3 regions of the Arthrobacter sp. 01N444 genome follow, and region 3 is predicted to be linked to each of the others. Evidence: riboswitches for the same ligand, from Rfam matches in the RefSeq annotation. Region 3 holds a riboswitch; each other region holds the start of a gene.
What was found. A riboswitch is a leader RNA that binds a small molecule or an ion and turns the genes downstream of it on or off. The one in region 3 is predicted to bind cyclic di-AMP.
Positions count from the first base shown of each region.

Region 1: another riboswitch for cyclic di-AMP. It lies ahead of AC1DKN_RS14375 (hypothetical protein); the one in region 3 lies ahead of AC1DKN_RS17690 (NlpC/P60 family protein).
Region 2: another riboswitch for cyclic di-AMP. It lies ahead of AC1DKN_RS08105 (aggregation-promoting factor C-terminal-like domain-containing protein); the one in region 3 lies ahead of AC1DKN_RS17690 (NlpC/P60 family protein).

Region 1 covers NZ_JBFTRB010000012.1:83,051-92,623, reverse strand. Annotated here, with positions in the region: gene AC1DKN_RS14390 (DNA alkylation repair protein) at 1-636, shown strand, start outside; gene AC1DKN_RS14385 (cation:proton antiporter) at 695-1,900, opposite strand; gene AC1DKN_RS14380 (hypothetical protein) at 1,897-2,145, opposite strand; cyclic di-AMP (ydaO/yuaA leader) riboswitch at 2,347-2,549, shown strand; gene AC1DKN_RS14375 (hypothetical protein) at 2,557-3,255, shown strand; gene AC1DKN_RS14370 (sensor histidine kinase) at 3,401-4,408, opposite strand; gene AC1DKN_RS14365 (response regulator transcription factor) at 4,401-5,078, opposite strand; gene AC1DKN_RS14360 (DedA family protein) at 5,084-5,827, opposite strand; gene AC1DKN_RS14355 (phosphatase PAP2 family protein) at 5,830-6,639, opposite strand; gene AC1DKN_RS14350 (dihydrofolate reductase family protein) at 6,790-7,347, opposite strand; gene AC1DKN_RS14345 (serine hydrolase) at 7,498-8,604, shown strand; gene AC1DKN_RS14340 (efflux RND transporter permease subunit) at 8,632-9,573, opposite strand, start outside.
Region 2 covers NZ_JBFTRB010000005.1:84,672-94,244, forward strand. Annotated here, with positions in the region: gene AC1DKN_RS08070 (hypothetical protein) at 1-423, opposite strand, end outside; gene AC1DKN_RS08075 (SixA phosphatase family protein) at 561-1,088, opposite strand; gene AC1DKN_RS08080 (dodecin family protein) at 1,166-1,369, opposite strand; gene AC1DKN_RS08085 (winged helix-turn-helix domain-containing protein) at 1,596-2,459, opposite strand; gene AC1DKN_RS08090 (hypothetical protein) at 3,007-4,017, opposite strand; gene AC1DKN_RS08095 (response regulator transcription factor) at 4,259-4,999, shown strand; gene AC1DKN_RS08100 (sensor histidine kinase) at 5,021-6,631, shown strand; cyclic di-AMP (ydaO/yuaA leader) riboswitch at 6,815-6,974, shown strand; gene AC1DKN_RS08105 (aggregation-promoting factor C-terminal-like domain-containing protein) at 6,974-7,813, shown strand; gene AC1DKN_RS08110 (bifunctional glycosyltransferase family 2/GtrA family protein) at 7,975-9,408, shown strand; gene AC1DKN_RS08115 (glycosyltransferase family 39 protein) at 9,409-9,573, shown strand, end outside.
Region 3 covers NZ_JBFTRB010000019.1:19,868-29,440, forward strand. Annotated here, with positions in the region: gene AC1DKN_RS17670 (MFS transporter) at 1-1,294, shown strand, start outside; gene serC (phosphoserine transaminase) at 1,356-2,486, opposite strand; gene AC1DKN_RS17680 (iron-dependent transcriptional repressor DtxR) at 2,846-3,541, shown strand; cyclic di-AMP (ydaO/yuaA leader) riboswitch at 3,692-3,905, shown strand; gene AC1DKN_RS17685 (M23 family metallopeptidase) at 3,910-4,731, shown strand; cyclic di-AMP (ydaO/yuaA leader) riboswitch at 4,868-5,037, shown strand; gene AC1DKN_RS17690 (NlpC/P60 family protein) at 5,333-6,091, shown strand; gene AC1DKN_RS17695 (HNH endonuclease) at 6,311-6,811, shown strand; gene mobA (molybdenum cofactor guanylyltransferase) at 6,906-7,577, shown strand; gene AC1DKN_RS17705 (DUF6457 domain-containing protein) at 7,599-7,886, shown strand; gene AC1DKN_RS17710 (molybdopterin molybdotransferase MoeA) at 7,883-9,454, shown strand.

The DNA of each region.
Region 1 (9,573 bases), on a different contig from region 3:
CTTCAGGCGCGGCTGGAAACGGAGCCGGCGGGCAGCGGCCTCCGGTTCTACGGCACGTCCGTGGGCGCAGTGCGCGGCACGGTCCGGGATGCCGGCCGCCGCTATCCCGGGCTGTCCCGCGATGACGTCACTGCGCTGAGTTCCGAACTGTGGGGCTCCGGGCTCGGAGGCTCCGGCCGGGGGGGCGCGCCGGTTTTCGAGCGCCGGCTGGCCGCCGTGGTCCTGCTGCAGGCCAACGTGAAGCTGCTGACCAACTCCGACCTCACCCGGCTGGAGGGCTTCATCCGGCAGGCGCGGGTGCGGGACCTTGTGGATCCGCTCGCCGTCGACGTCGTCGGGCCCCTGGTGGACGGACTCGATGTTCTGGCCAGGGTGCGGGCCGACAGCGTGCTGGACCGGTGGGTGCGCGAGCCCGATGCCTGGCTGCGCCGGGCCGCGCTTCTCTCGCCGTTGCTGGCGCTGCGCGCGGGCGCGGGGGACTGGGACAGGTTCCTCCGGCACGCCAACGCGGTGCTCGGCGAGCCGGGCGGGACGTTCGACGCCGACGGCACAGCTGTCCGGGATGCAGTCTCCCGGGTCCTGGCAGAGATGGCAAAGTGGAGGCCGGAGCTGCAATTCACGTCAATTGGAGAATGACCCTCCGAAATTTCGCCGCCGGCTCGGCTTTGGCCCAGGCATTTAGACATTCGGACTGTCAGGCCTTCGGACCCCCCGGATCGCCCTGCCCAACGGCGCTGCCGGAATTTCCGGACTTGCCGCCGGCATTTGCCGGGACCGCGAAAGTCCTCGCCGCCCGTGACCCGGCGACGGCGCCCGCGGCTATGGTGACCAGCGCTCCCACCAGCAGGGCCGCGGCCTCGCCCGGGAGCAGGACCTGAAGCTGCGTGCCGATGCTCGCCGCAGCCACCGGTACGCCAAGCTGGGCCGCCGACAACACCCCGAGCGACAGCGGGAGTCCCAGGAAAGCCAGGTCGGCGTGGGCCAGCAGGGCCCCGGCCCCCAGCAACAGGCCGAGGGCCATCATGTCCGGGTGCCCGGCCAGGTCCCTTAGAGTCAGCGATGCACCCAGCCACACGAAGAAGAGCGGACCCAGGAAGCCGTCGCTGAGCGCGAACAGTTGCCGGGCCAGCCGCCGCGGTTCGCCGACCGCAGCCATCACCAGGCCGAAAGAAAAGCCTGCCATCATCACAGACACATTGCTCCACGTGGCGACACCGGCCAGGGTGAAGAGCACGGCCAGCTGGATCCGTAGCTCCAGGGCAAACTTGCGGCTTTCCGAGAGCCGGTGCACGCGCCGACGGATTCCCTGGCGCTCCAGCCAGCGCAAGCCGACAAAGAGCACTACCGCGCACCCGGTCACCGCGAGGACACCCAGCGCCGCCTGGACTGCGTGGGGCGGATCCACCAGGAGCGGCAACGCCACAATGCAGGCTGTGTCGGCTATTGCCACCTGCGCTGTCATAGCGACGACATCTGGCCCGCCGAGGCGCAGGGAATCGACGATTGGAAGCACCAGGGCGGCCGACGAGGAGGCCAGCAGCACGACGTAGAGGGGAGCATGTCCAGTCCCGAACAGCAGTCCGATGCCGGTTCCGATCACCACCGCTGCCGCTGCGGCCACCATCGCCCGGCGGGAGCCTTTGCCGAGGGCGCCACGGATGTGCGGATCCCGCACGGGAACGTGGGTGCCTGCCACGAACATCATCAGCGCAAACCCGATATTGGCCAGCAGGGTGAACGTGGGGTCCGCGGGGTCCACCAGGGCCAGGCCTGAGCGCCCGATCGCGATGCCGGCCAGCAGCTCACCCAGCATGACAGGCAAGTGCCAGCGCGCCGGCAGGGCCAGCAGGGGGCCAGCCAAGGCGATGACGGCGATCAGCGCCAGCGACAGGAAGGTCACGGTTCGCGGCGGCCGGCCGGCGCCGGGCCTGACCGCCGTTCCACCACCGCATAGGCCTTGCCGTCCAGGAAAGCCCAGTCGTTGACAACCATGTACCCGAGCGCGTCTACCCGGTCATTAAGGATGTGCTCGTCGAAACCCCCGTCGCGTGGTTCCGCGTCCCATGTGCTCACGTGGACGTCCCCGCCGTCGAGGATCAGCAGCTCGGTGTTGACGTCGAAATCCTCTTGGGGCTGAGTGCTCAACTGGCAGATGGCGACACAATGGCTGTTCATTTTCGGGCCTCCGCTTCCGGTGGTGCTGATGGCATCATCCTATGTTCGGAAACGGCGCCGCCCTATGGGCAAATTGCGGCCTGGCATCATGGCGCCGTTACCTGAATGTGACTTTCGGGTGCGGTTCGCGCTACGGTTGATGAGTGCCTGTTGTCTCCGATACGGGCGCTCCCCAGCCGATTGCCTAACTCTGCCGCGGCCCGGGGGTAACTCGCATCAACGTCCGGCAGAGACGGGGAAACCACTTTTGATCTGCTGATATGCAGGTCTTGGGGTGAAGCCGCACAGTGCCCGCAACGACGGGCCCGGGAGTGCGGCCGGGTGCCTCCCATCCGAATCCGACAGCTCACCTCGCAGGCATTGGGAGAGGCTACATTTTTCATGACTTCAGTCAATACTTTTGCGCGCCATGCCGCCGTCCTCGCCGCCGCATCCGGCCTGGTCCTGACCAGCGGAATGGCCGCCAACGCCGCCACCGCCCCCGTGCAGCGTGACTCTGCTCCGGCGTCGACCGTCGACGTCACCGGACAGGTCAGTGCCCCCGTCAGCGCCGATTCAAGCGTCAAGATCAGCTTCGAGCGCCCCGCAGTGGATTCTGTTGCCGCGCCCGTCATCGAACAGCCCGTCGCGCCGGCTCCGGCTCCCGCTGCAGCCCCGGCGGCAGCGCCCAAGGCTCCGGCCAAGCCGGTCATCCAGGTGCAGGCCGCTCCGGCAGCAGCTCCGGCAGCGGCTCCGGCTGCAGCGCCGGCCGCGGCGCCCGCGGGCGGACGCAACGCCATCATGCTCTCGGCCGCCTACAGCCAGGTGGGCATCACCCAGGACTGCACCGCCATGGTGGAAAAGGCCCTTGGCGCCGCGGGTAAGCCCGTTGGCGACATCGGTCCCCGCGCGTTCCTTGGCCTTGGAACCGTTGTGGCGACGCCGCAGCCCGGTGACATGGTGGTCCAGTCCGGCCACGTCGGCATCTACGCCGGCAACGGCCAGGTGGTCAGTGGCGGCATGAACGGCAAGAACCAGACCATGGTCCACCCGCTGTCCTGGCTCACCGCGACCGGCGGCGTGACGTTCGTCCGCGCCTAAGCCGCACGGCCCCGACCCGGGGCCAGACAGTCCGGAAAGACCGGCGATCGAGTTCCCTTGGGGGCAACTCGACCGCCGGTCTTTCCTGTCTCCGCATTCGGGAGTCCGGGATCCCGATGGCATATCTTTCCCCGGCGGATGGACCTCAGGGATTCCCGCTGCCCATGAGCGGAAGCGTCAACTTCATGACGGTTCCCTCGTCGCCCGTCGCGGCCACTTCGACGGTGCCCCCGGCCGCGACAGCAATCTCCCGGACCAGGGCCAGGCCGATGCCAAAGCTCCGCTGTCCCTGTGAGGTGCCGGTGCCGGCCGTCCGCACGAACCGGTCAAAGATCCGGGCCTGATCGACGCCGGTGATTCCGGTCCCGGAGTCCGCCACCGTGATCACGGCGCGCTTCTGCTCGATTGAGGTCGTGATGGACACGCGGCCGCCCGGAGGCGTGTGGGCCAGCGCGTTGTCCGCCAGGGCCAGCACGGCACGCCGCAGCGCATTCTTCTCGATCCGGGCCAGCGGCCGGGCATCGGCAAAGAATTCCAGACGCACCTGGCGCTGCTCTGCCACCTGCTGGAGGCTGCCGGCGACGCTGGCGGCAGCGTCGGCGAGGTCGGCAGGGGGCGCGGAACGGTCCGGGGCCTCCGCGGTTGCCGCGAGGAGCAGTTCGTTGACAATCCCTGTCAGCGTCGCGGCGTCCTCCCGGATCCGGGCCAGGTCGTGGCTTTGCCTGGAGCCGGGCACCGTGTTGCGCTGGGCCAGCTGGATCCTGGTGTCCAGGATGGTCAATGGCGTGCGCAATTCGTGGCTGGCGTCCTGGACAAAACGCCGCTCCCTTGCCAGGGCATCACTGAGGGGACGAATCGCGCTGCGCGCACTGAGCCACCCGACGATTCCGGCCAGCAGGATTCCCGCCACCCCGGCGATGATCATGGCTTCGAGGACGTCCTTGGAATCCAGGTAGGTGTAGGCCGTCCCGGCCGCCGCCGTGCCCGGCACTTCAGGATGGGCCAGTTGGTTCGTGAGGTACAGCGCCGTGGCGGCGAGCAGCCCGAGAACCATGACCGCGCACGCAGCACTGATCCGCACCGCGACCTTGAGGGAAGCCTTGCGCAGGATGGAGTGGTCCGGATTTCCGCCGGCCGGCCGGCCGTCACTCATGGGCTTCGCCGATCTGGTATCCGAGGCCGTGCACCGTGCGGATCACTGCTTTGGAGATCTTTCGGCGCAGGTGATGAACATAGGTATCGATCACGCCGGGCTGTTCCGAGGCGTGGAAGCACGCCGCGAGGAGCTCATCCCGGGTGAAGACGCGGTCCGGTTCCGCGGCCAGGGCAGCCAGCAGCTGGCCTTCCTTTGCGGTCAGTGACACCGTTTGCCCGTAGACGGAACGGACGGAGCGCTGCGTTGGATCCAGTTCCCAGTCCCCGATCGCCACCGGTGCCGGGGCCGGGGGAGTGAAAGTCCGCGTCAGTGCGCGCAGGCGTGCTGCCAGTTCGCCGGCGTCGAACGGCTTGGTCACGTAATCGTTGGCTCCGGCGTCCAGGCCCCTGACTTTTTCGTCGGCATCGCCCAGCGCGGTCAGGATCAGGATGGGCGTGGCAATGCCTTTCGAGCGCAAAGCCGTAATGAGGGCGATGCCGTCCATGGCGGGCAGCCCGCGGTCCACCACCATGACGTCCCAGCTCCCGGTCAGCCCCTGGTGGAGGCCGTCGCGGCCGTTGGTGACCAACTGGACCCGGTAGTCCGGGTCCAGGAGCTCGGCGATGAGCGGTCCCAGGACGGCGTCGTCCTCGACGAGCAGCAGGGACGGAAGGTCAGCGGAGGTCATGTCAGCTATTCTTCCGCGGCCATTTCCTCAGTCCGCAGTCCGGCCCCGGGTTCTTCTGCCGTGTCGCCGGCGGCTTTGTCTGCGGCTGCGGCTGCGGCACGGGAGTTCCGGCGGCGTTTGAGGAGCTGCACCACCCCCGGCACGACGGAGACGAGCACCATGGCCACGACGATGGCGTCGATGTTCCTGGCGATGATGTCAAAGTGCCCCAGCCAGGTGCCAAGCATCGTCACGGAGGCTGCCCACGCGACGGCGCCGGTGATATTCCACAGGGTGAAGGATTTGTAGTCATAGCGCGCGGTCCCGGCGGTCAGCGGAGCAAACGTCCGGACCATGGGGACGAAGCGGGCCAGCACGACGGCGGCCCCGCCGTGGCGGCGGAAGAAGTCCTCCGTGGTGGTCAGGTGCGCTGTCTTCAGGAGCCGGGCGTCGTCCTTGAACCATCGCCGGCCAAATTTCCGTCCGAGCATGTAACCGACCTGGTCCCCGGCGACCGCGGCCGCGGTGACGACGCCGATCAGCACAGGCAACGTCAGTTGCAGCTGCTGGTGCAGAAGTCCTGCTGTGAACAACAGGGAGTCGCCGGGCAGGAAGGGAAAGAGCACGCCCGACTCGATGAAGACCATCACCGCGATCACACCCAGGGCGGCCGGGCCCAACCCGGCGAGCAGGCTTGCCGGGTCCAGCAGGGACAGTGTTGCGGCGGCGTGGACGGCCGGAAGGGCGGCAAAAACGTCCATGGCGGGCATTCTCATTTCTCCTCACTGCCCAGCGGCCGGCTGCCCGAACGGGCACGAATCCGCTCCGCTATCCGCGGCGCGAGAAGGTTCCACAGTCCCGCGAGCAGGACAACGGCCGCGCTCGAGGCCAGGAACGACGCCGCGACATCAGTGGGGTAGTGAACGCCGATGTACAGCCGTGACCAGGCTACGACGAGGGCCATCACGGCCGCCGCGAGGGCCGTGACCTTGGCCCAGCGGGTTCCACGGGCCAGGAAGTACACTGCGAATCCCAGTGCCACCGCAAAGGACACGTGGCCGCTCGGGAAGCTGTTGGAACCCGTTTCCGGAGCCAGGGGATCGAACAGCAGGGCAGGGCTGGGCCGCTGGCGGGCCACGAGGAGCTTGAAGAATTCACTTGCCACCCAGCCGGATGATGCCACGAGGCCGAAGGCAATCGCCTTGGCCAGGCCGCCGCGGAAAAGCCAGATGTACAGCGCCGCGGCGCCGATCAGCGCGAGGCCCGCCACCGGGCCAAACACAACATTCAGCGCCATCGCGACGGCGGTCAGGGCGGCGGCGTGGTGCTGGCTCAGGTCCTGATCGACCCCGATCTCGGCGGCACTGAAGCCGGGTGTCAGCTGCGCCGCCAGGCCCAATGCCACGACGGCGGCCGACAGCAGGACGCCCAGCACTAACCAGTGGCGGACCTGGGGGAGGGCCCACAGCCGGGGACCCGCGGCGGGGCGCACGGCGTCGGGACGGCTTGGTGCTCCACTTCGGCTGAGTGCTCCGGCACCGCCCAGCGGCGCATCGCTCTTAACAGGGGCAGGTCCAGTCATGGGATCCTCCGGCTCGGGACAAGGGCGCCCGGACAGGCGACGACTCCCACTCTTCCGCCAGCCCGTTAAGAAACGCTTAAGAAAGTGACGCAGCGCCGGACGCAGCGCCGGCCGCAGCGGGGTGCCGCAGGCCCGGCTGCTCCGTGCCGGCTACGCGGCGTAGCGCAACAGCGCCACCCCGTTGCCGAAGGCGCGCGTCTCCAGCAGCCGGAGCTGGGCTTTGCTGTCCGCAGCCTTGAACAGGGGCCGGCCCTGTCCGATCAGGACCGGATGGACGTACAGCCAGTATTCGTCGATCAGCCCGAGCCGCCGGAAGGTGTCGGCCAGTTCTGCCCCGCCGAGGGCCAGGTCCCCGCCCGGCCGCTCTTTCAGGGCCAGCACTTCTTCCGGCACCACATCCCGGACCACAGTGGTGTTCCAGGCGGCAGTTGTCAGCGTCCGCGAGTACACGATCTTGGGCATGTCCCGCCAGATCCGGGCGAACTCGGCCATCACTGCGCCGGCGGCCGGGTCCTGGTCCGCGGTGGGCCAGAACTCTTCCATCAGCTCGTAAGTGACGCGGCCGTCAAGGAAGGCACCCATGGTGCTGAGCTGTTGGTTGAAATGGCGGTGCAGCTCGTCGTCGACCATGTGCCAGCTGATGTCGCGGTCCGGGCCCTCGAAGAATCCGTCGAGGGACACCTGCATGGCCAGGATGATTTTGCGCATCGCCGCTCCTTACGTTTTCACCAGCGTACGCCGCTGCTTCGGATGGCAGACCCACTTTTTCCCGGAGACGTGCCCTTGCGCGGGAAGCCGCTTGCGGGAAGAATGCTGGAAGTCTATGGCCCCACCGCGGTCAGTCACCTTCGGGGAAGTATGATGCCTTCGAACGATTCGAACAACAGCACGGGGCCGGTCCCGAAGCCTGAGGCGGCCCCGCGGCACTACCGCTCCGGCGGGCACCGGGCCAACGACGGTTCCCGGCCCGGTCTGCGGTCCCGCGCCCGGCGTGAGGGGAGGACCCGGCGACAGTATCTGACGGCGGCCGCCGTCGCACTGGCCCTCGTGGCTGCCGGCGTCTATGCAGGCGTCCAGGCGGCGCTACCCGTTGACCCGCCGGCCGCCGCAGCGACGCCGACGGCGCCGGTCACGGATGCCGGCCGGACCGTTCCGCCGGCATCTGACCTGCCCGCAACTGCTTCGCCAACAACTGCTTCGCCCGCGGCCGGCGCCGTCCCGGCGGCCGCCGGGAAGCCCGCTGAGATCCCCGCCGTGCCTGCCGTCGCGGTCCCGGCCATTGACCCGGAACTGGACAGCCAGATCAACGGGATCATCGCGGCCAACAGTGCCTATGCCCTGGGGGTGTCCTTGATCGATGTCTCCGACGGCGTGGTCCACGGCTACGGGATCCAGGACAAGTTTGTGGCCGCCAGCACGGCAAAAATTCTGGCCGCGTCGGCGTATTACCACCTCGTTGAGACCGGCCGCGCCTCGCTGACCGCCCCCATGGGCAACTCGACTGCCGGCACCCAGATCCGCCGGATGGTCCAGCAGAGCAACAACGATTCGTGGGCGCTGATCCTGCGGGCGGTCGGTGCGCGGGGCATCACGGATTACGCCGCCTCGATCGGGATCACCTACGACCGCACGGTCAACCTGCTGACTCCCGCAGAAATGGCCAGGACCCTCCAGTTGCTCTACACGGGACAGCTGCTCAATGCCCGCAACACCGCCCAGCTCCTGTCCTATATGCAGAACACCAACTTTGAGACACTGATCCCGCCGGCGGTTCCGCCCGGGGTAGGGGTTCACCACAAGTACGGGCTGCTGTTCGGAAACCTGCATGACGCGGCCGTCCTGGACAAGGACGGCCGGGCCTTCGTGTTCGTCGTGTACACCCGCGGCAGGAATTACTCCGATATGGGCCCCCGCACCCAGATCATTCAGCAGCTCACCCGGACCGTGACCGCCGCCCTGTTCTGATGGTTGAGGTTCTGACGCCTGCCGCTGTTAGACGGACACCGGCCCGGCGGCAGCGCGCTCCCTCTCCCTGGTCTTCTTGGACTTGGCGAACCGGAGATAGAGCGAGGGCACGATGAACAGATTGAGCAGGGTGGAGGTGACCAGGCCGCCCAGGATAACCACGGCCATGGGGTGTTCAATTTCATGGCCCGGGATGTTGCCCATGACAACCAGGGGTACCAGGGCAAGCCCGGTGGCCAGGGTGGTCATGAGGATGGGCGAGAGCCGCTCCGCCGCCCCGCGCATCACCAGGTCGCGGCCAAAGGTTTGGCCTTCATAGGTTTCCAGATGCTGGCAGTGGTTGATCAGCAGGATGCCGTTGCGCGCGGCGATCCCCATAACCGTGAGGAAGCCAACGAGGGACCCGAGGGACAGGACGCCGCCGGTCATGTAGGCGGCTATGACCCCGCCCACCAGGGCGACTGGCAGCGTCAGCAGCGACAGGACGGCCAGCCGCCAGCTGCGGAAGGACGCCTGCAGCAGCAGGAGGATCAGGACAAGGGCCGCCGCGGAGTAGATCATCAGGCGGTTCGTTGCCGCCTCGCGCTCGGTGTATTCGCCGAGAAGCTGCACGCTGTATCCTGCTGGCAGATCCAAGTTCTCCAGCCGCGACTTCAGCTCGCCGGCTACGGTTCCCAAGTCCGCTCCCTGGGCCAGGAAGGATCCCACCTCGACGCGGCGGGATCCGTTGGTGCGATCAATCTGGTTCGGCGTCGCCTGCAGGCTCACGTCGGCGACGTCGGCGAGGCGAACCCGCGCTCCGCTGGGCGTATCGATGGGCAGATCCTCGATGGCGGTGACGGACGAGCGGGTGGCCGGGGTGCTCCAGACCTGGACGTCGTAGGCCCGGCCGTCCCGGAAGACGTCGCCGACTTCCTCGCCTGCCACGAGTGTCGCGGCCGCACGCCGGACATCTCCCGGTTTGAGGCC
Region 2 (9,573 bases), on a different contig from region 3:
GTGGCTGCCCGTTGTGGGTTCGGCGGCGGCCCTCTCGGCGCGCAAATCCCCGCGGGTCGGCATCTGCCCGCTTTCGCCGCCGCGTTCAGATGTGACTACGTCCGGGTCCACTTCGTCGGCTTTGCGCAGTTGCTCCTGCGCGCCGGAGCGGACGCTTTCGGCTTCTTCCTGGCGCTTGCGGGCTTCCTGCCGCAGCCGCTCGGCCTCGAGGTCGGCCTCCTGCGCGTCGGCCTCGGCACGGGCCGCCTTGGCGTCGCGTTCCCGCGCAGCGAATTCGTCGGCCTTGGCCTGTTCACGCATCTCGGCCGCACGGTTCCGGTCCGCGGCCACCTTGCGTTTGCGGCTGACCATGACCGCCACCGCTACGATCGCGAGCACCACGACGATGCCGACAATAATTCCTATGAGCTGCCCTGAATCCACGTTGATCACCTTTTCTCCGGGTTGCAACACATGCCCCAAAACCACTGGAAAAAACCACATGACTAGACAGCATCAGTAAACCGCAGATCGGCGCAGGTTGCTATGGATTCCGCAGCGCTCACCGGGCGGACCTGCGGCTATTTGGCGCGGGGGACCTTGAAGTGGGTCAGCTTGGCGTCCTGCCCGTCCAGTTCGGCCCAGGACTTTTCCGTTTCCAGGATGGTCAGCCCGCTGGTCGGATAGCGCGTGGCGGCGTCCATGTAGGCATCGTGGTCGGAGTCGCGCGACGCCAGATGCATCGCAAGGTCCTGCACCCCGGGCATGTGGGAAATCACCATGAGGGTGGTGACGGTGTCCGGGACGTGGTTGATGACGGCCAGCATGCGCAAGGCGGAGGCGGCGTACAGCCCATCCTCGAGCTTGGGCGTCGGCGCCTTGTCTCCGAGTGCGTGGCACACCCACGTGCAGGTCTGGCGGGTCCGCAAAGCGCTGGAGCAGAGGATGAAATCAGGGACCACGCCGTGCTTGAGCAGCCACTTTCCGGCGACTGGGGCGTCCTTGTGGCCGCGTTCTTCGAGCGGCCTTTCGTGGTCGGCAACCCCGCCGGGCCAATCGGACTTGGCGTGCCGCATGATCACCAGCCGTTTGATGTGATGCGCGCTCATGCCCCAATCCTAGTGCGGCGGCTGGCCCACGGGCGCGAATCCCACCAGCGTCCGTTCAGTCTTCAAGGACAGTCCGTTCAGTCTTCAAGGACAAAGGTCACTTCCAGCACGACATGCCAGGCAACGACGGCGCCGTCGCTGATTTCGACCTTCTGTTCCTTCACCCATGCCCCCGTGACATTGCGAAGGGTCTTATTGGCCCGGTCGACGCCCTCCTTGATGGCGGCATCGAACGAGGTCTTGGAGTTCGCGCTCAGGGTAGTAATCCGTGCAACTGACATGTCTTCCTCCCAATAGTCGGCTCAACGGTCCGAGACTACGCCGGACCCCCGAAAGGCAACAGAGTCCAACCAAAACCACCAGCAGCGGCGGCAAAGGCCCGTCAGCCAGCCCACCCAAAGCGCCCGTCGGGGAATGTGGCTGCCGGCGGAAAGCCGCTGAAGCTTCCGGAAACGCGAAAGCGCCCGCTCCCTATGCAGGGGACGGGCGCTTTGCGTGAAGCTGAGGCTAGATCGAGTATTCCGGAGCGGCCCAGACAACCACTTCGGGGTGCTCGTAGAACCGGTAGCCCTGGCCGCGCACGGTGCGCACGGTGTTGGCGAGGCGGCCCAGCTTGGAACGCAGGCGGCGGATGTGGACGTCGATGGTCCGCTCATTCGGGACCTCTTCGGCGTTCCGCCACAGGCCTTCGAGGAGCTCGTCGCGGCCCACGGTGCGGGTGCCGTTCTCCACGAGGTAGTTCAGGAGCTCGAATTCCTTGAACGTGAGATTTAGGGATTCGCCGTCGAGGTGCACCTCACGGCGGGCGAGGTCGATCAGCACCCCGGACGGCCGCGGATCCTGCGGCTGCTGCAGGCGGGCGGTCTCGGTGCGCTGGCGGGCCCCCGCGGTGGGATCACCGAAGGTCGAGCGGACGACGTCGAGGGCGGAACCCGGGGCACTGGCCGGCGCGACGGCGACGGCGGCATAGCTTTCGGCACCGGCCACGAGCGACTGTGCGTAGGCCCGAATTTCCTGGGCAAGCTTGGCGATGGATGTGCCGGCTGCAGCCGCGGTTTCCTCGTCGATGCCCATGTACAGCACGAAGCCGCGGGCGACGTTGTCGCTGGGGGCCGGACGGACCGGGCTGCCGGCACCCGGGGCGATCACCGGGGTGGGCGCCGTGGCGGGGGCGGGGGGGACGGCACGGAGCTGGCCGTAGGAGTCAGGGTTGTAGCCCTGCGCTGCATATCCGGGGGCGGGGAAGCTGCCCGTGGATCCGGCGGGGGCGAACGCGGAGCGCCCGCCAAAGCCCTGGCGGATCCCTGAGGCCTGGCCGGCCTTGCTGGCGTTACGGACGGAGATGTGGACGTATCCGGATGCAACTGACATGGAATGCTTACCTCAATGTGAATGGCCGTCATCGCGGCTCGAATGCTTCTTTCCCCGCAATGAAATTGGGGAGGGGCGCCCGACTCTGGGCTGGGGGGCGAATACCTGGAAACCTTTAGGGGTGTAAAAGTTAGGCGTGCATTCGACAACAGCGCATCTCGGTACCAGCGGGTGTGCTGATCCAGGAAGCTGCGGCTGCAGGTGCTGTTGAGTTCTTGTTCACAATTGAAGTGTGCAACGTAACAATGTAAACGTGCAAGTAACAATGGACCCCAGGTTCCACATAGTGAGACAGATCCAGGAATTGTAGCGCAAGTCACAATTCTGCAGCGGCAATAAAATAACAAGTGTTTTACTGACCGGAAGGTCAGCAAGTGCGCTTTCTCGAATATTATTCGGTCAAGGCCGACTACATCAGGCAAATCATTCACAGCACGGCGAGTTGGGCCAAACCGCGCCTGCCCACCGCCGCCTGCGAGGCGGTCCACGGAGTGGGCAGCCGGCATCGCCGCCGGCCAGGCACGGCGGCGATGGCGGCTGCGGCGGGTCAGTTCGACTGGCCGGTGGCCGTCGCCGCGACCACCATGACGGAGGCCGCCGTGTAGCCGGAGCCGTCCTTGGCCGCCACGATCCGCACCGTCCCGCCCGCCACGATGTCCGCGAGGCTCAGCTGCGTGCCCGCGCCGCCGGCCTGCTGGCGCCGCTGTTGCAGATTACTCACCACGACGTCGCTGCCCAGCGCATAGCTGCGCGTGAAACCGTCGCTGCTCTTGACCGTCACGGAGGACGAGCTGACCTCGCTCACTGTGCCCAGCTGCTCGGCCATCGTGGTGTACGCGCTTCCTTGCAGCACCACGTATTCGGCGTGCACTGCCGCGGTAAGCCCGCTGCCCATCCCACCGGCAGCGAAGTCGCCGGGACCGCCCTGCCCCGGGATGCCGCCGCCCGCGAAACCACCTTGCGCGGAACCGTCTTGCGCTGAACCGGGCGCGCCCGGGGCGAAACCCTGGCCGCCGGGTCCGCCGGCGCCCGCCCCGCCGGCCGCACCGGTGGCTGCCGTTGCGCTTGAGGTGAGGGCATAGACGCCCGCCCCGGCGCCGACGGCCAGGACTGCGGCGGCTCCGGCGACGGCGAGCGCCCGCTTGAGGGTCCAGGGCTTTGCCGCCGAGGCCGTCTTGGCGGAAGTTCCCGGCGCGCCCCAGCCTGTGGCTGCGGCGGGCACAGGTTCCTGCCGGGGCATGCCCCGGGCCGGTTCCGATGTCGGAACCTTCCAAACCGGCGGTGCGCCCCAGCCGCCGGCAGCGCCTGCTTCCGGCCGCCCGCCGTCGGAGTGTCCGGCGTCAGCGTGTCCGGTTTGGACTGTTCCGGCGTCGGTGGGTCCGGCGTCAGCATGTCCGGTTTGGACCGTTCCGGCGTCGGTGGGTCCGGCGCCGTACTTCCAGGCAGTACGGGGTGTGGTTACGGGCGCGGGCGCCGCTGGCGCGCCGGTGGTGGGGGCGGGTACGGGGGCTGGCTCGGGGGCTGGTCCGGAACCGGCTCCGGGATGCTGACCGCTCATGGTATTTCTCCTTTAGGGTGCGGATCGGTGTTCACCCCAGAGTGGTGAGCGATCCTGTGCCTGGGCTGTGCGGGCCGACAGCCCGGCCTGTGACGTTGGCGCCGGACGGTAAAGGGGTTTGAACATGGCCGGTGCGGCCCGTAGGTCCCGCAACGGCATCCAGCTCGCTAGGCTGGGATTCACAGGTGCCGCACAGGGTCCCCAAAGCCCCGCCTAACCGGCAGATCGGAGAGTTGTCCCCATGGCCACTTCGCACTCCATGACCAACAACCTTCCCCAGCTCACGCATCCGGACGGCTCCCCCATCCGCGCCCTCGTGGTGGATGACGAGCCCAGCCTCTCCGAGCTCATGAGCATGGGGCTGCGGATGGCCGGCTGGTCCGTGGCCGTGGCCGAGGACGGGCCCGGAGCCGTCCGGCTAGCCAAGGAGTTCCGCCCCGACGTGCTGGTGCTGGACGTGATGTTGCCCGGGTTCGACGGCGTCGAACTGCTGAACAGGATCCGCGCGTTCGCGCCGGAGGTGCCGGCGCTGTTCCTCACCGCCAAGGATGCCGTCCAGGACCGCATCACCGGACTGGCGGCCGGCGGCGATGACTACGTCACCAAGCCGTTCAGCATGGAAGAGGTGCTGCTGCGCCTGCACCGGCTGGTCCAGCGCTCCGGAGTGGCCGCCATGGACACCGCCGAACTCGTGGTGGGAGACCTCGTGCTCAACGTCGACACCCGCGAAGTCACCCGGGCCGGTGAGGAAATGCACCTGACCGCCACGCAGTTCGAGCTGCTGCGCTACCTCATGGAAAACCCGAAGCGGGTCATCAGCAAGGCCCAGATCCTGGACCGTGTCTGGGACTACGACTTCGGCGGCCAGGCGAACATCGTGGAACTGTACATTTCCTACCTCCGCAAGAAGGTCGACGCCAACCACGCTCCGATGATCCACACGGTGCGCGGAGCCGGGTACGTCCTGAAACCGGCGGACTGATCCGTGCCCTCACTTTCCGGCATGACCCGCGTCCCCGGACGCGACTGGCGCAACCCGTCGACGTGGCATTTGCGCACCCGGCTGGTCTTGGTCGCCATGGCGCTGCTCGTGGCCATCTGCGGCGCTGTGGGCTTGTTCAGCTACGCCTCCATGGACCTCTTCCTCACCCGGCAACTCGACACCCAGCTGGACCAGGCCTCCCACCGTTCGAGCGAATTCGGCCGGCCCTCCTCGGACGATTCGGGCAGACGCCCCGACCCCCTCGAAGCCCGGGGACAGGGCGTCGGGACGCTTAACGCACGGATAGTGGACGGCGAAGTCAGCAGGGCAGGATTCCTGGCCGGGGACGGCGCGGTCAAGAACCTCTCCCCCGCCGACAACAAGGTTCTCCTGGCCCTCACCCCGAGCGGCGTGTCCGTGGACCGCAGCCTTTCGGCCGGCGCCTACCGGCTCACGGCGGCGCGAACACCGTACGGCGACGTGATTGTGACCGGACTCCCGCTGGCAGAAAAACAAAGCACCCTGGCCTCCCTGGTCTGGACCATGGTGGTGGTGTCCGCAGGCGGGCTCGTGCTGATCGGGCTCGCCGGCACGGCCCTGATCCGGCGGACCATGAAGCCGCTGGAACAGCTCTCCGAGGTTGCCACCAAGGTCTCCCGTCTCCCGCTGGACGCCGGCGAGGTGGCGCTCGGGGTCCGCGTCCCGACGTCGGCGGCCCATCCCGGAACGGAAGTGGGCAGCGTTGGCTACGCGCTGAACAAGATGCTGGACAACGTCTCCAACGCTCTCGAGGCGCGGCAGGAGAGCGAGATGAAGGTCCGGCAGTTCGTCGCCGACGCCTCGCACGAACTCCGCACCCCGCTGACGGCCATCCGCGGCTACACGGAGCTGATGCGGATGACCGAGCATTTCACCCCCGACGGCGAGAGGTCCCTCGCCCGTGTGCAAAGCCAGTCCGAGCGGATGACCACGCTCGTGGAGGACCTGCTGCTGCTGGCGCGCCTGGACGAGGGACAGCCGCTCAAAATCTCCGACGTCGACCTCACCCAGCTGGCCATCGAGACGGTCAGCGATGAGAAAGTCATGGCCCCGGACCGCATCTGGCAGCTGGAACTTCCGGACGAGCCCGTGGTGGTGCGCGGTGATGCGACCCAGCTTCACCAGGTCCTCGCCAACCTGCTGTCCAATGCGCGCAAGCACACGGAACCCGGGACCAAGGTGGTCACGGGCGTTATGCGCTCGGCTGACGGCAGTGCCGTGGTCACCGTGACAGACAATGGCAGCGGCATCGCCCCGGAATTTATCGGCCGGGTCTTCGCCCGCTTCACCCGGGCCGACGCCTCGCGCACCAATCCGGCGTCGAACCCCGCAGCTGTCCCCGCCGATTCTGCCGTCGCGACGGCGAGGGTCGGGTCCGGGGCTCCCGCACGCTCGTCCTCCGGCGCTGTTTCCGGCAGCCGCGGAGGTCACGGCACGGCGACCGCCGCGCCGACGTCCGAGGGCACCAGCGGGTTGGGCCTGTCCATTGTCCAGTCGATCGTGGAGGCCCACGGAGGAACAGTCGAGGTCACGTCCCGGCCGGGCCGCACGGAGTTCGCCGTGCGGCTGCCCGCCTCGCCGCCGCCGGCGTAACCGGAACGGCCGCCGCCGGCGCAAACGGCCCGGACGGTCGACCGGCGAGCCCGGCGCAACCCGACACCCCGGCACTGTGACTCCTGTTACCAAAATGTGACTTAAGCGGCCGGGTCCTGTAGCGTCGTTAGCGTGCGCCGCCATCGGTGCCGCATATCCGGACGGACGCCAAACTCTGCCGCTTCCCGGATTCCGCTGGACCAGGCAGAGGCGGGGGACCCAGAGTTCCCGGGCAATCTGCTTTCATGCGCCCTCGGGGTGAAGCCGACACGTGATGTTCCGTGCGGCCGGATGACCTCATCCGAACCCGACAGCTAACTCCGCCGGCGTTGAGAGGCCACCATGACTGAATTCCAGGTACAAACACGCCCTGACGGCGGTTCGCATTCCCGCTCAGTTGGCGCCGCCAAGTCGCGCCACCGCGCCGAACCGGTCAAGCAGGCATCCGCCCTGTCGCGGTTCGCCGCCGGGCTCGGTGTAACCGGCCGCCGTGCCGCCGTCGTCACCGCCGCGTGCGCGCTGCTGCTGGGTGGCGGCGCCGCGAGCCAGGCGGCAGAGCCGGGCGCCCACACGGCGAACGTTGCGAGCCAGACGGCCACGATGGCTGACCCGCTGGCCAAGCTCAACTTCGAGCGGGTCCAGGTGGCTGGGCCGACCGCTGCCACGGAAAAGAACGTGGCTCCCCAGATCTCGGAGGTTAAGGCAGCCGAAGCGCTGATCCACGCGCCCGCTGCTGCCGCACCGGCAGCCGCGGCAGCACCTGCTCCGGCCCCCGCGGCAGCCCCCGCACCTGCTCCGGCTCCCGCGGCGGCCCCCGCTCCGGCACCGGCAGCCGCTCCGGCACCGGCACCGGCAGCCGCGCCGGTCGCAGTCGACGACCCCGCCGGCGCGCAGGCCTACGCCGCGTCCCAGCTGGGAAGCTATGGCTGGGCACCCGGCCAGATGCAGTGCCTGCACAAGCTGTGGACCAAGGAATCCGACTGGAAGACCACCGCCACGAACGCCAGCAGCGGCGCCTACGGCGTGGTCCAGTCCCTGCCCGCCTCGAAGATGGCGAGCGCCGGCGCCGATTACATGACCAACTACCGGACCCAGATCAACTGGGGCCTGAACTACGTCAAGTCGCGCTACGGTTCCCCCTGCGGTGCCCTGAACTTCCACTACGCACACAACTGGTACTAAACCGGCACTAGCCGCCCCCCGCCCTGGAGGCCCCGGATCCGCATGGATCCGGGGCCTCTTTGCGTCTCCACGGCCGGACCGGCCCCGGCGGCCCGGACTTCCACAGCCCCCGCACAGCTTGACCCTAAAGCCCTCATATGGGCCGCCGGGAAAGTTGAGCCATGACATTCACAGACCAGGCCACAGGAACCCTGCCCCGCTCCACGGCGACGCCGGCCGGCCCGGCGGCCCCCGGGGCACCCTCGGGGCTTGCCCTGGCCGACGCACCCGTCCCGGGCCCGATCGCCGGGGCCCTGACCGTCCCCGGCGGCTGGCGCACGGCCATTGATACGCGCGCCAGCACGCCCCTGCTGGACGTCACCATCCCGGTCTTCAACGAGGAACGGGACCTCGAGGCCTGCCTGCGCCGGCTCCACGCGTACCTGCTCGGCGCCTTCCCGCATTCCTTCCGGATCACCGTGGCGGACAACGCCAGCACCGACGGAACGCTCAAGGCCGCGGAACGGGTAGCCCGCGAGCTGCGCGAAGTGACGGTGGTCCATATGGCAGAAAAGGGCCGCGGAAACGCACTCCGCAAGGTGTGGCTGGCCTCGCCGTCGCCGGTCCTGGCGTACATGGATGTGGATCTTTCCACTGATCTGGCGGCCCTCGGCCCGCTCCTTGCCCCGCTCATTTCCGGGCACTCCGACCTGGCGATCGGGACACGGCTGTCCCGCAACTCCCGCGTGGTCCGCGGACCCAAACGGGAATTCATCTCGCGCAGCTACAACTTCCTGCTCCAGGCCCTCATGGGCGCCCACTTCAGTGACGCGCAGTGCGGCTTCAAGGCGATCCGGGCGGACGTGGCCCGGCAACTGCTTCCCCACACGCTGGACAACGCCTGGTTCTTCGACACCGAGCTGCTGGTCCTGGCAGAAAAGTGCGGCCTGCGCGTCCACGAAGTCCCGGTGGACTGGACCGACGACCCGGATTCCAGCGTGGACATCGTCCAGACGGCCCTCGCGGACTTGCGCGGCATGGCACGGTTGAGCCGGGACCTGGTCTCGGGCCGGATCCCGGTTCCCGACCTGCGCGCGGCCCTGGCCCGCGGACCGCTGCCGGCCGCCTCGCGGGCACAGGAACAAAGCCCCGGCGGAAGCCTCTTCGGACAGCTCGTCCGCTTCGGCAGCATCGGGGTGGCCTCCACCCTGGCCTACCTGGCGATTTTCCTGCTCTGCCGCGGGTTCATGGACCCGCAGCTGGCAAACTTCCTCGCCTTGCTCACCACCGCCGTGGCCAACACTGCCGCCAACCGGCGCTTCACGTTCGGCATCCAGGGCGGCAGCCAGGCGGCTCGCCACCATTTTGAGGGGCTGCTGGTCTTCGGCATCGGGCTGGCCCTGACCTCGGGCGCACTCGCCCTCGTTCACGCCGCGTCGGGAGCGGCCCCGGACCGCTGGCTTGAACTGCTCACGGTCACCGCCGCCAACCTGGCCGCCACGGCCGTGAAGTTCCTGCTCTTCCGGCTGGTGGTCTTCCGCCACAGGCCCGCCGCTGCCGTTCCGGCGCCCGGTGCCCCCGATCATTCCCTCCCCCGCACAGAAAAGGCCAAGTAAATGACGGCAACCATCAGTCCCACCGCCGGAGCCCAGGGCGGTTCCCCGGCCGGCAGGCCGCCGGCCGCCGAGGAACAGCCGCACCCGGTTCCCGGAGACGGCGGGACGGCGCCCCATCTGCCCGCGTCCCCGGCGCCGGCCGCCCAAGGCCGCCGGGACCGGCTG
Region 3 (9,573 bases):
CCTGAACTACCGGATCTGGTTCGTCGGCGCCCTCATTTCCAACGTTGGCACCTGGATGCAGCGCACCGCCCAGGACTGGCTGGTGTTCGCCCACCTGACGGCGCACGATGCCGGGGCGGTGGGAATCACGATGGCCCTGCAGCTGGGCCCGCAACTCTTCCTGGCACCGGTGGCCGGACTGGTCGCCGACCGGTTCAACCGCAAGCGGCTCCTGGTGCTGACGCAGTCCGCCATGGCGCTGCTGAGCGCGGGGCTGGGCATCCTGGTGGTCACGGGCGCGGCGCAGCTCTGGCACGTCTACGCCTTCGCCCTGATGCTCGGGGTGGTCTCCGCCCTGGACGCCCCCGTCCGGCAGACCTTCGTCTCGGAACTCGTCCAGGACGACTACCTGCCCAACGCCGTGGCCCTGAACAGCGCGTCTTTCAATGTTGCCCGGATGATCGGTCCGGCCGTCGCCGGCGTGCTCACGGCCGTCGTCGGGCCCGGCTGGGTCTTCCTCATTAATACGCTCACCTTTGTGCCCCTGTTGCTGAGCCTGGCGAAAATCCCGTCGTCGTCGCTGCGCCGGCTGCCGCGGGCACCGGCGGGCAAGGGCAGGATCCGGGAGGGGCTGCGCTATGTGAGGTACCGTCCGGATTTGGTCGTGGTGCTGGTGGCGGTCTTCATCGTGGGAACCCTGGGGCTGAATTTCGCCCTGTTCATCGCGGCCATGGTGGGGACCGAATTCGGCCTGGACGCGGGGGCCTTCGGCCTGATGAATTCGATCATGGCCATCGGATCCGTCGCCGGGGCCCTGCTGTCCGCCGGGCGCGGCAAGCCACGGCTGCGGGTCATCTTCGGGGCGGCCGCCGCCTTCGGCGTGACCTCGGGCATCGCAGCGATGGCCCCGAACTACTTCTGGTACGGAGTCGCGCTTGTGCCCGTGGGGCTGTTCGCGATCACCATGATGACGAGCGCAAACGGGTACGTCCAGACCACGACAGAGCCCGTAATGCGGGGCCGGGTGATGGCCCTCTACATGGCGATCTTCATGGGCGGAACTCCCCTTGGTGCGCCGCTCGTCGGCTGGGTGGCAAACACCGCCGGCCCCCGCTGGTCCATGGCGGTCGCGGCGGGCGCCGGCCTGCTGGCGGCCCTGATCGGGCTGGTGTGGATCATCCGCGCGAAGCACCTGAGGCTCCACTTCAACCGCCGCGCCCACGGGCTGCGGTACTTCCGCGTCGAAAGCCGGACCGGGGCGGCCGGTGCCGGCAGGGACGCGCTGCCGGAGGCTCAGCAGGGCGGACGGACCTGAAACGACGACGGCGCCGTCACGGCTTAGGTTCTCAGGGGCCGTGACGACGCCGGACGCAGGGCTACTTCTTCAGTTCCGCCACGACGAAATCGATGCACTCGAGCAGTGCCGAGACATCGTCGGGCTCGATCGCCACGAAGGTGGCGATGCGCAGCTGGTTGCGGCCCAGCTTGCGGTACGGCTCGGTGTCGACGACGCCGTTGGCGCGGAGCACCTTGGCGATGGCCGCGGCGTCGATCGAGTCATCGAAGTCGATCGTGGCGATCACGTTCGAGCGGTCCTCGGCCTTGGCCACGAACGGCGTGGCGTATTCGGACGCTTCGGCCCAGCGGTAGATGCGGCCGGCAGAATCCGCGGTCCGGCCGGCGGCGAAGTCCAGGCCGCCGTTGGCGTTGAGCCACTGCACCTGGGCGTCCAGGGTCACCAGGGTGGCCAGTGCGGGGGTGTTGTAGGTCTGGTTCAGCCGGGAATTGTCGATCGCCGTCTGGAGGTCAAGGAAGTCGGGAATCCAGCGGTTGCCGGCCTTGATCCGTGCCGCCCGTTCCAGCGCGGCCGGGGAGAACAGGCCCAGCCACAGGCCGCCGTCGGATGCGAAGTTCTTCTGCGGCGCGAAGTAGTACACGTCCGACTCTGCCACGTCCACGTCCAGCCCGCCCGCGGCCGAGGTCGCGTCCACGAGCACCAGCGACCCCTCGTCGGCGCCGGCCACCCGCTGGACGGGGGCGGCTACGCCGGTTGAGGTCTCGTTCTGCGGCCACGCATAGACGTCGACGCCGGCCTCCGCCCGGGCGGTGGGGCGGGTGCCGGGTTCGGCCTTGATGATGGAGGACTCGGCAAGGAACGGCGCCTTGTTGGTGGCGGAGGCGAACTTCGAGCCGAACTCGCCGAAGGACAGGTGCTGCGCTTTGTTCTCCACGAGCCCGAAGCTGGCAATGTCCCAGAACGCGGTAGATCCGCCGACGCCCAGCACGACTTCATAGCCTTCCGGTGCCCGGAAGAATTCGCTGAGGCCGCTGCGCACCGAGCCGACCAGGTTCTTCACGGGTGCCTGGCGGTGCGAGGTCCCCAGCAGCTTCGACGATGCCGCGGCCAGGGCGTCCATCTGTTCCGGCCGGACTTTGGACGGGCCGGCGCCGAACCGTCCGTCCTTGGGCAGGAGGTTGGCGGGGATCGTGATGCTGGTGTCGCTCACAGTGGCTCCAATTTTCGGCTGGTTCGTAGCGTGGCTGGGAGGTGGCGGGCAGGGATGGCTACCACGGACCCCCCTTTTCATTCTGCCTGTTTCATTCTGCCTGTTTTATTTTGCCTGACAGCTCCCGGCGATACGGAAAAAGGCCTGTCATAGTCCGGTCATTGAGACGCCGGGGACGGCCGGCCGGCTGGGGCTGGGACAATAGCTCCAGGTCGACCGAAAGATTATCCGGAGTAATTCAAAATAGGCTAGGCTGGCATGCGAACGTACGGCGGTTCCCGCCTGGGCGCATCCTGCATGCAGCCCGCACGCGGTACGGTGGGAATGACGCTAGGACTGCGCTCGAGGAGCTGAGCTGAATGACGGATCTGATCGATACCACGGAGATGTATCTTCGGACCATTCTGGAACTTGAAGAAGAAAACATCGTTGCCCTCCGCGCCCGCATCGCCGAACGGCTCCGCCACTCCGGCCCCACTGTGTCCCAGACGATCGGCCGGATGGAGCGCGACGGGCTGGTGGTTGTTTCCGGCGACCGGCACCTTGAACTGACGGAAACCGGACGGAAACGTGCAATCGGTGTCATGCGCAAGCACCGTCTGGCCGAACGCCTCCTCGCGGACGTGATCGGGCTCGACTGGGCCTACGTCCACGAGGAAGCGTGCCGCTGGGAACATGTCATGAGCGAACGCGTCGAGCGAAGAATCTTCGAGATGCTCAACCACCCGACAGTCTCGCCCTACGGAAACCCTATTCCGGGGCTTGCGGATCTTGGCGGCGTTCCCAATGGCGCCCCCGTGGACAGGCCTGTGAACCTGCTGGAGGCCATGGCCGGCTACGGGGTAACTTCCCGGGTTACGGTCAACCGGCTCGCGGAGCCGATCCAGGTGGAGCCGGAGCTTCTGGCCCAGCTCGACGAGGGCGGAATCAGGCCTGGCGCGCTTGTCTCGCTGGAGCGGGTGGGGGAGTACATCTCGGTCCGCGTCCCCGATATCGAAGGTGCCCTGGAACTGCCGCCCGAGGTTGCCGCGCACGTCTTTGTAACAGTCGCCTGACCAGCCACTACGCGCCGGTCATGGGACGACCCATGAGTTGTCCACAATTGCGGTTACGGATTTATTACCGGGCGGCTTAATCGCCTATAGTTAGTGCCCAGTACCGATACCAAAGCGTTACCTGATCCGAAGCCGAGCCCTGCCAGCGGATCAGTCGCAGAACTACCTCCTGGCAGGGGCGGGGGAACCACTTTCGGCTGCTACTTCGGCAGCCTTGGGGTGAAGTCCGTCAGCGGCAAGCAGCTTCCACCGAAGGATCCCCTGGGATGCATCTGTGCGTGGCTGCTTGCAACGGCGGACCGGGTCTTTGATCTCTCTGACCCGAATCCGACAGCTAACTTCGCAGGCCATCCAGAGAGGAACCGTTCTTGACCACCCAGACCTCCAGGGGCCGTCGCCGCGCGACCGGTCCCGCACCGGAGCCGCGTCCCGTCGTCGCATACACGGCCGAACGCCCGCGGGACGTGCACCGGGATGAACGCCGTCGCCGTCGCAGTCCGTTCCGCCAGGTCACGGACTTTGCCGCGGCCAGCGGGGTCGGGCAGAAGGCCGGGATCGCCCTGGCCGCAACTGGTCTGGTTCTGACCGTGACGGTCCCCGTCACGAGCCCGGTGATGGCTTCGAATCCGGGCGAGTCCGGCGCGCTCTCCGCTGCCGTGCAGCCGGATGTCACCGCTGCCGCCGCCGCCAAAGTCGACTTCAACCGCACGGCCGTCACCACGAAGGGCGATCCGGACGGGAAACTCAAGCAGCTGCTGAGCGCCCAGTCTGTGGGCACCATCACCCGCGCGGCATCGGCCGGCACCCTGGGTGCGCCGCTCGACCAGCTGGTCACGGCCTCGCCCTTCGGCTACCGTGTCAGCCCCATTACCGGGGGCGCGGGGGAGTTCCACCGCGGCCAGGATTTCGCCGCCCAGTGCGGCACGGCGGTCCACGCGGCCGCCAGCGGCACCGTGACCTTCAACGGCTGGCATCCCTTCGGCGGGGGGAACCGCGTGGTCATCGATCACGGCAACGGCCTGGAGACCACGTACAACCACCTGTCCTCGGCCTCGGTCAAGGTCGGCCAGAAGGTTTCCCGCGGTGACGTCGTCGCCATGAGCGGAACCACCGGCGCCTCCACGGGCTGCCACCTCCACTTTGAAGTGATGGTCAACGGCGATGTCGTTGACCCGCTCGGCTGGCTCTAAAAAGACGATGGGCTGCTCTCAACTTCCTGTGACACGCCGTGATCTGAATGTGACATTGGATCCGGACTGCTGTAGGGTTTGAAGCACGCCAACTTTTCCGAAGTTGGCGCTCTTGAGTGGATTGCCTAGCTCTGCCACCGCTCAAGGTCCGTTCGCATTACATCGTCTGGCAGGGGCGGGGGAACCAATTTTGGCCTTCGAAAGAAGGCCTTGGGGTTAAGTCGCAAAGCTTCCCAGGAAGCAGCGCGGCCGGGTGACTCCCATCCGAATCCGACAGCTCACCTCGTAGGCATTGGGAGAGGCTACTTTCGTGTCTTCACGCCACAATTCTGCGCGCATGCGCACCGGCGAGGCTCTGTCGAGCCCGCTGGAATCCACATCACGTGCCGCCCTTGCCGGCGCCCGGATTGGATCACGTTCCGCAGGCTCAATCTCTAGCGAGCCCGGACAGCATGCAGTTTCCGCTTTTGGCGCGTCTTCGCAGTACACCCTTCGCTAAGTAACCCATTTCGGGGCGATCCGGCGTACCCCCAAGATGCCGGAGCGTCCTCAGTCCGCGCCCGAAAGCGCGCGGTCCAAGGATCACGAAAGAGAGAACTTAATGACTACTCGTGCAAACGTTGCACGGCACCGCGCCGAGGTCACCAAGACCAACTCGCTGGCTGTTATTGCTAAGGCTGTCGGCGACAACGCCGGCGGCGTGGGCCGTCAGGCTGCGGTCATCGCCGCAGCTTCCGGTCTGGTCCTGACCAGCGGAATCGCAGCCAACGCTGCTGAAACCAATGTTCAGCGCGAATCCACCTCCGCTTCGGCCCTGGAAGTCCAGTCCGCAGCTCCGGCCACCATCTCGGCCGCTTCCACCATCGCGATCTCCTACGAGAAGCCCGCCGTGACCACCACGCCGGCTCCCGTTGTCGAGGCTCCCAAGCCCGTTGTCAAGGTCCAGGACGCCACGGCCACCCGCGCCGGCGGCACCGAGCTTGGCGTCAGCGGCGGCGTCGCTGCCCAGGCCCCCGCTGGCATCGGAAGCGGCGCAGGCGCGACCATCGCCGCCGCTGCCTACGCACAGATCGGCGTGGCGCAGGACTGCACCGCCCTCGCCACCAACGCCCTGGCCGCGGCAGGCATCCACTACCACGGCTGGCCGGCAGGTTACCTGTCCCTGGGCCGCACCGTGAGCGCCGCCGAGGCACGCCCGGGCGACCTCGCTTACTACCAGAACGGCGGCGTGGGCATGGCTCACATCGCGGTCTACGTCGGCAACGGCATGGCAGTGCACGGCGGCTGGAACGGCGGCACCACCGCGCTGTACAGCGTCAACGTCGGCTCCGGCCCGGTCTTCATCCGCGTCGGCGCCTAAGCACGAACCCCAGCATTCCGAAAGACCCCCGCCTGCAGGCGGGGGTCTTTTGCGTTGCCGTGCAGTGAACTTTCCGCGCCCGGGACCGCACCGGTGAAAAAATATTCGGTGATCCGGCACTTGAGTGTTTACTCTTGTGTTGTCGATCCATAGCCCGACCATGCAGAGGGCAGCCGGCCCTCGTGCCGCTGGCGGGTGCGGCCGTGAAGAGGTATGCGGATGCGCACTCTCGTTCTGAATGCTGGATATGAACCGCTGGCGGTCATCACCTTCCGCCGGGCGCTCGTCCTTGTCCTGACCGGAAAGGCCAGCGTGGTGGCCGAAGGGGACGACCCCGTGGTCGGCCCCCAGGACATTTTGGGCCGCCCGTCCGTGATCCTGCTGAACCGCTACATCCGGCCCAGGTACAACACGATGACTGCGGTGAGCCGCCGCGGCGTGCTGCGCCGGGATGCCCACCGCTGCGCGTACTGCGGCAAGGCTGCCCACACCATCGACCACATCCAGCCCAAATCGCGGGGCGGGGCCGACTCCTGGGAGAATCTGGTGGCGGCGTGCCTGCGGTGCAACAACGCCAAGAGCGACCATACGCCGGCGGAGATGGGCTGGAAGATCGGTTTTGTTCCGGGCCCGCCAAAGGGTGCCATCTGGCAGATCAAGGAACTCGAGAAGCCGACGCCGGCCTGGGATCCGTTCCTGCTGCCTGAATCGGCTGCCTGATCTGCCCCCTTGCTGATTGATCAGCCGGTGAAGACGCTGCCGGCGCACGTGACGGCTTGTTCGGTGGCCGCTGGCGCCGCGCTAGGCTGAAACGATGGAGTTCGATGCCATCATTCTCGCCGGGGGGCGGTCCTCACGCCTCGGCGGCGTGCCCAAATCCGGGCTGGTCTACGACGGCGCCACCCTCCTGGAGCGGTCACTGCGGGCCGCCGGCGCGGCGGGGCGCACCGTCGTCGTGGGCCCCGACCCCGGGGGCCTGCCCGGCGGCGTCCTGACCTGCCGGGAAGAGCCGCCCTTCGCGGGTCCGGCCGCAGCCATCGCGGCGGGGCTGGCCGCCCTGGCCGCCGATCACGCGAGCCGGCACGCAGTAGCCGCGCCCTATACCCTCGTCCTGGCGTGTGACATGCCCCGGTCGGCCGGCGCGGTCCATGCCCTGGCCGAGGCGCTGGCCGCGTCCGGTGCAGGCACGCCGGAAAGGGACGCGGCCGACGGCGTCATGGCCGTCTCGGCCGACGGCCGGAAACAGCCGCTCGCGGGCTTTTATGGCACGGCCGTGCTACATCGTTCTGTCGCGGACGCCGCGTCCCGGGACCGGCTGGAAAACGCGTCGGTGTTCGCCCTTCTTGCTAGGCTGGACGTGCGGGAAGTTCGCGTTCCCCCGGGTTCCACGGATGACGTCGACACCTGGGATGACGCGTCCGCACTGGGGGTATCCGGCAGGATTCCCGACGGCGGTCCGGGCTCCGGCCCGGCTCTGCACAGCTGAACTCGACCATGGAGGCAAACGGTGAAAAGCCAGGACGAAACACTGGAAGACTGGTGCCGTGCCCTGCTCCAGGCCCTGGAGCTGGACGACGTTGAGATTGACGTGAATGAGGTCCTCGCCCTGGCCGGCGTGGCCGCCCATTCCGTGGTGCGCCCGGCGGCACCGCTGACCACATTCATTGCCGGCTTTGCGGCCGGCCTGGCCTCAGGCTCCGGGCAGGCCACGGACTCCGTGTCCATGGAGTCCGCGATGGCCGTGGCCCGCCGGCTCGCCAAGGACTACGCAGCCGCCGAAACTTCCGGGGCATGACGGCTGCGGCCCCGGACGGCAACGGCCCCACCACCGCCGCAGGTGGAGATGGCGTCAGAGATGGCGGTGAAGATGGCGTCAACGATACCGGCGGAAATGGCGTCGGAACTGGCGGTGGAGAGGCTCCCGTAGACGGCCCTGGTGGCCCTCACATCGCGGCGCGCCAGGATGCAGCGGGCGAAGACACTGCGGACCAGGATGCAGCGGACGAGGAGGCAGGGGACCAGGGCGCCGCGGACCAGGACGCCGCGGAGCCGCACAGGCACCTGGCCCACACGTGGCAGGAGGCCCGGCAACTCGCGTTCGAGTGCGCCGTTCCCATCCCGGCCGCCCCTGTTCCGCTGCGGCAGGCGCTCGGCCGGACGCTCGCGGCGGACGTCGTTGCCCGGCAGGACATGCCCCATTACGCTTCCTCTGCCATGGACGGCTGGGCCGTCAACGGCAGCGGCCCCTGGATCCTGGCCGAACCCGGCCAGCGTCTGGCACCACATCAGGCCAGCCCGATTGCCACCGGCGGCCTCATCCCGCCCGGGGCCAAGGCCGTGTTGCGCAGCGAAAGCGGCATCATCGACGTCGACGAGGACGGCCTGCCCGTCCTGAAGCTGGGCGGCACCGCGAAGCCGGGAGACCCGCGCAACGGCGACCACATCAGGAAGGCCGGGGAGGAAGCCGCCGCCGGGGACGTACTGATCCAGCGCGGCACGGTCCTGAACCCGGCCCATCTGGCCCTCGCCGCGCTGGCCGGAAGTGACACCCTTCCCGTGCTCGGCAAGGCCGTGGTCCGCCTCGTTTTTACTGGCTCCGAGGTCGTGACGAGCGGGATACCGGCACCCGGGCAGGTCCGCGACACCTTCGGACCCCAACTGGCCGCCGTGGTAGGAATGCTCGGCGGGATCTGTACCGAAGAAGTGAAAGTCGGCGACACCTACGCCGAGTGGCTCGCCGCCCTCGAGGACACCGATCCTGCCGGTGAAAACCTGCCTGCCGACGTCGTGGTCACCACCGGCGGCACGGGGCGCTCCGGGACAGACCACCTCAGGCGCTCGGTCGCCGAGCTCGGCGGCCGCCTGCTGATCGACGGAATCGCCATGCGCCCGGGCCACCCCGCCGTGCTGGCCGAGCTGCCGGACGGCCGTTACATCCTCGGCCTGCCAGGAAACCCGCTAGCGGCCATGATGGCGCTGTCCACGATCGGTGCCCCACTCCTGGCGGCACTCGGGCACAGCGCGATCCCCCCGCTCAGCGAGGTGCCCTGCGGCTCGACAATTGACGCCGACCCGGGCCGGACCCGGCTCATGCCCTTCCGGCTGCTCTATGGCATGGCATCGCCGGCGCAGCACACCGGCCCGGGAATGATGCGGGGGCTGGCCGCCGCCGACGGTGTGCTGGTGGTCCCGCCCCATGGCGTGCAGCTGGGGGAACTGGTCCCCGCCTTCGCCCTCCCGTGGGGTGCGCCGTTGCCTGACGCGTCGGCAGCGGCCGCCGAACAGAAGCCGGCGGCGAAGCGGACCGCCAGGAAAACCTCGGCCAGTGACGGGCCGGTGGACTGGAGTGCCCTTTTGGGCTGAGTCCTGGCCCGCTGCGCCGGCGCGGAGACAAGGCACGCCGCCAGGATCAGGCACTTACAATGATGGAACCAGCCAAAGATTCAAACAGCCGCTAGCTTCAAACAGCGGCACACTATGTT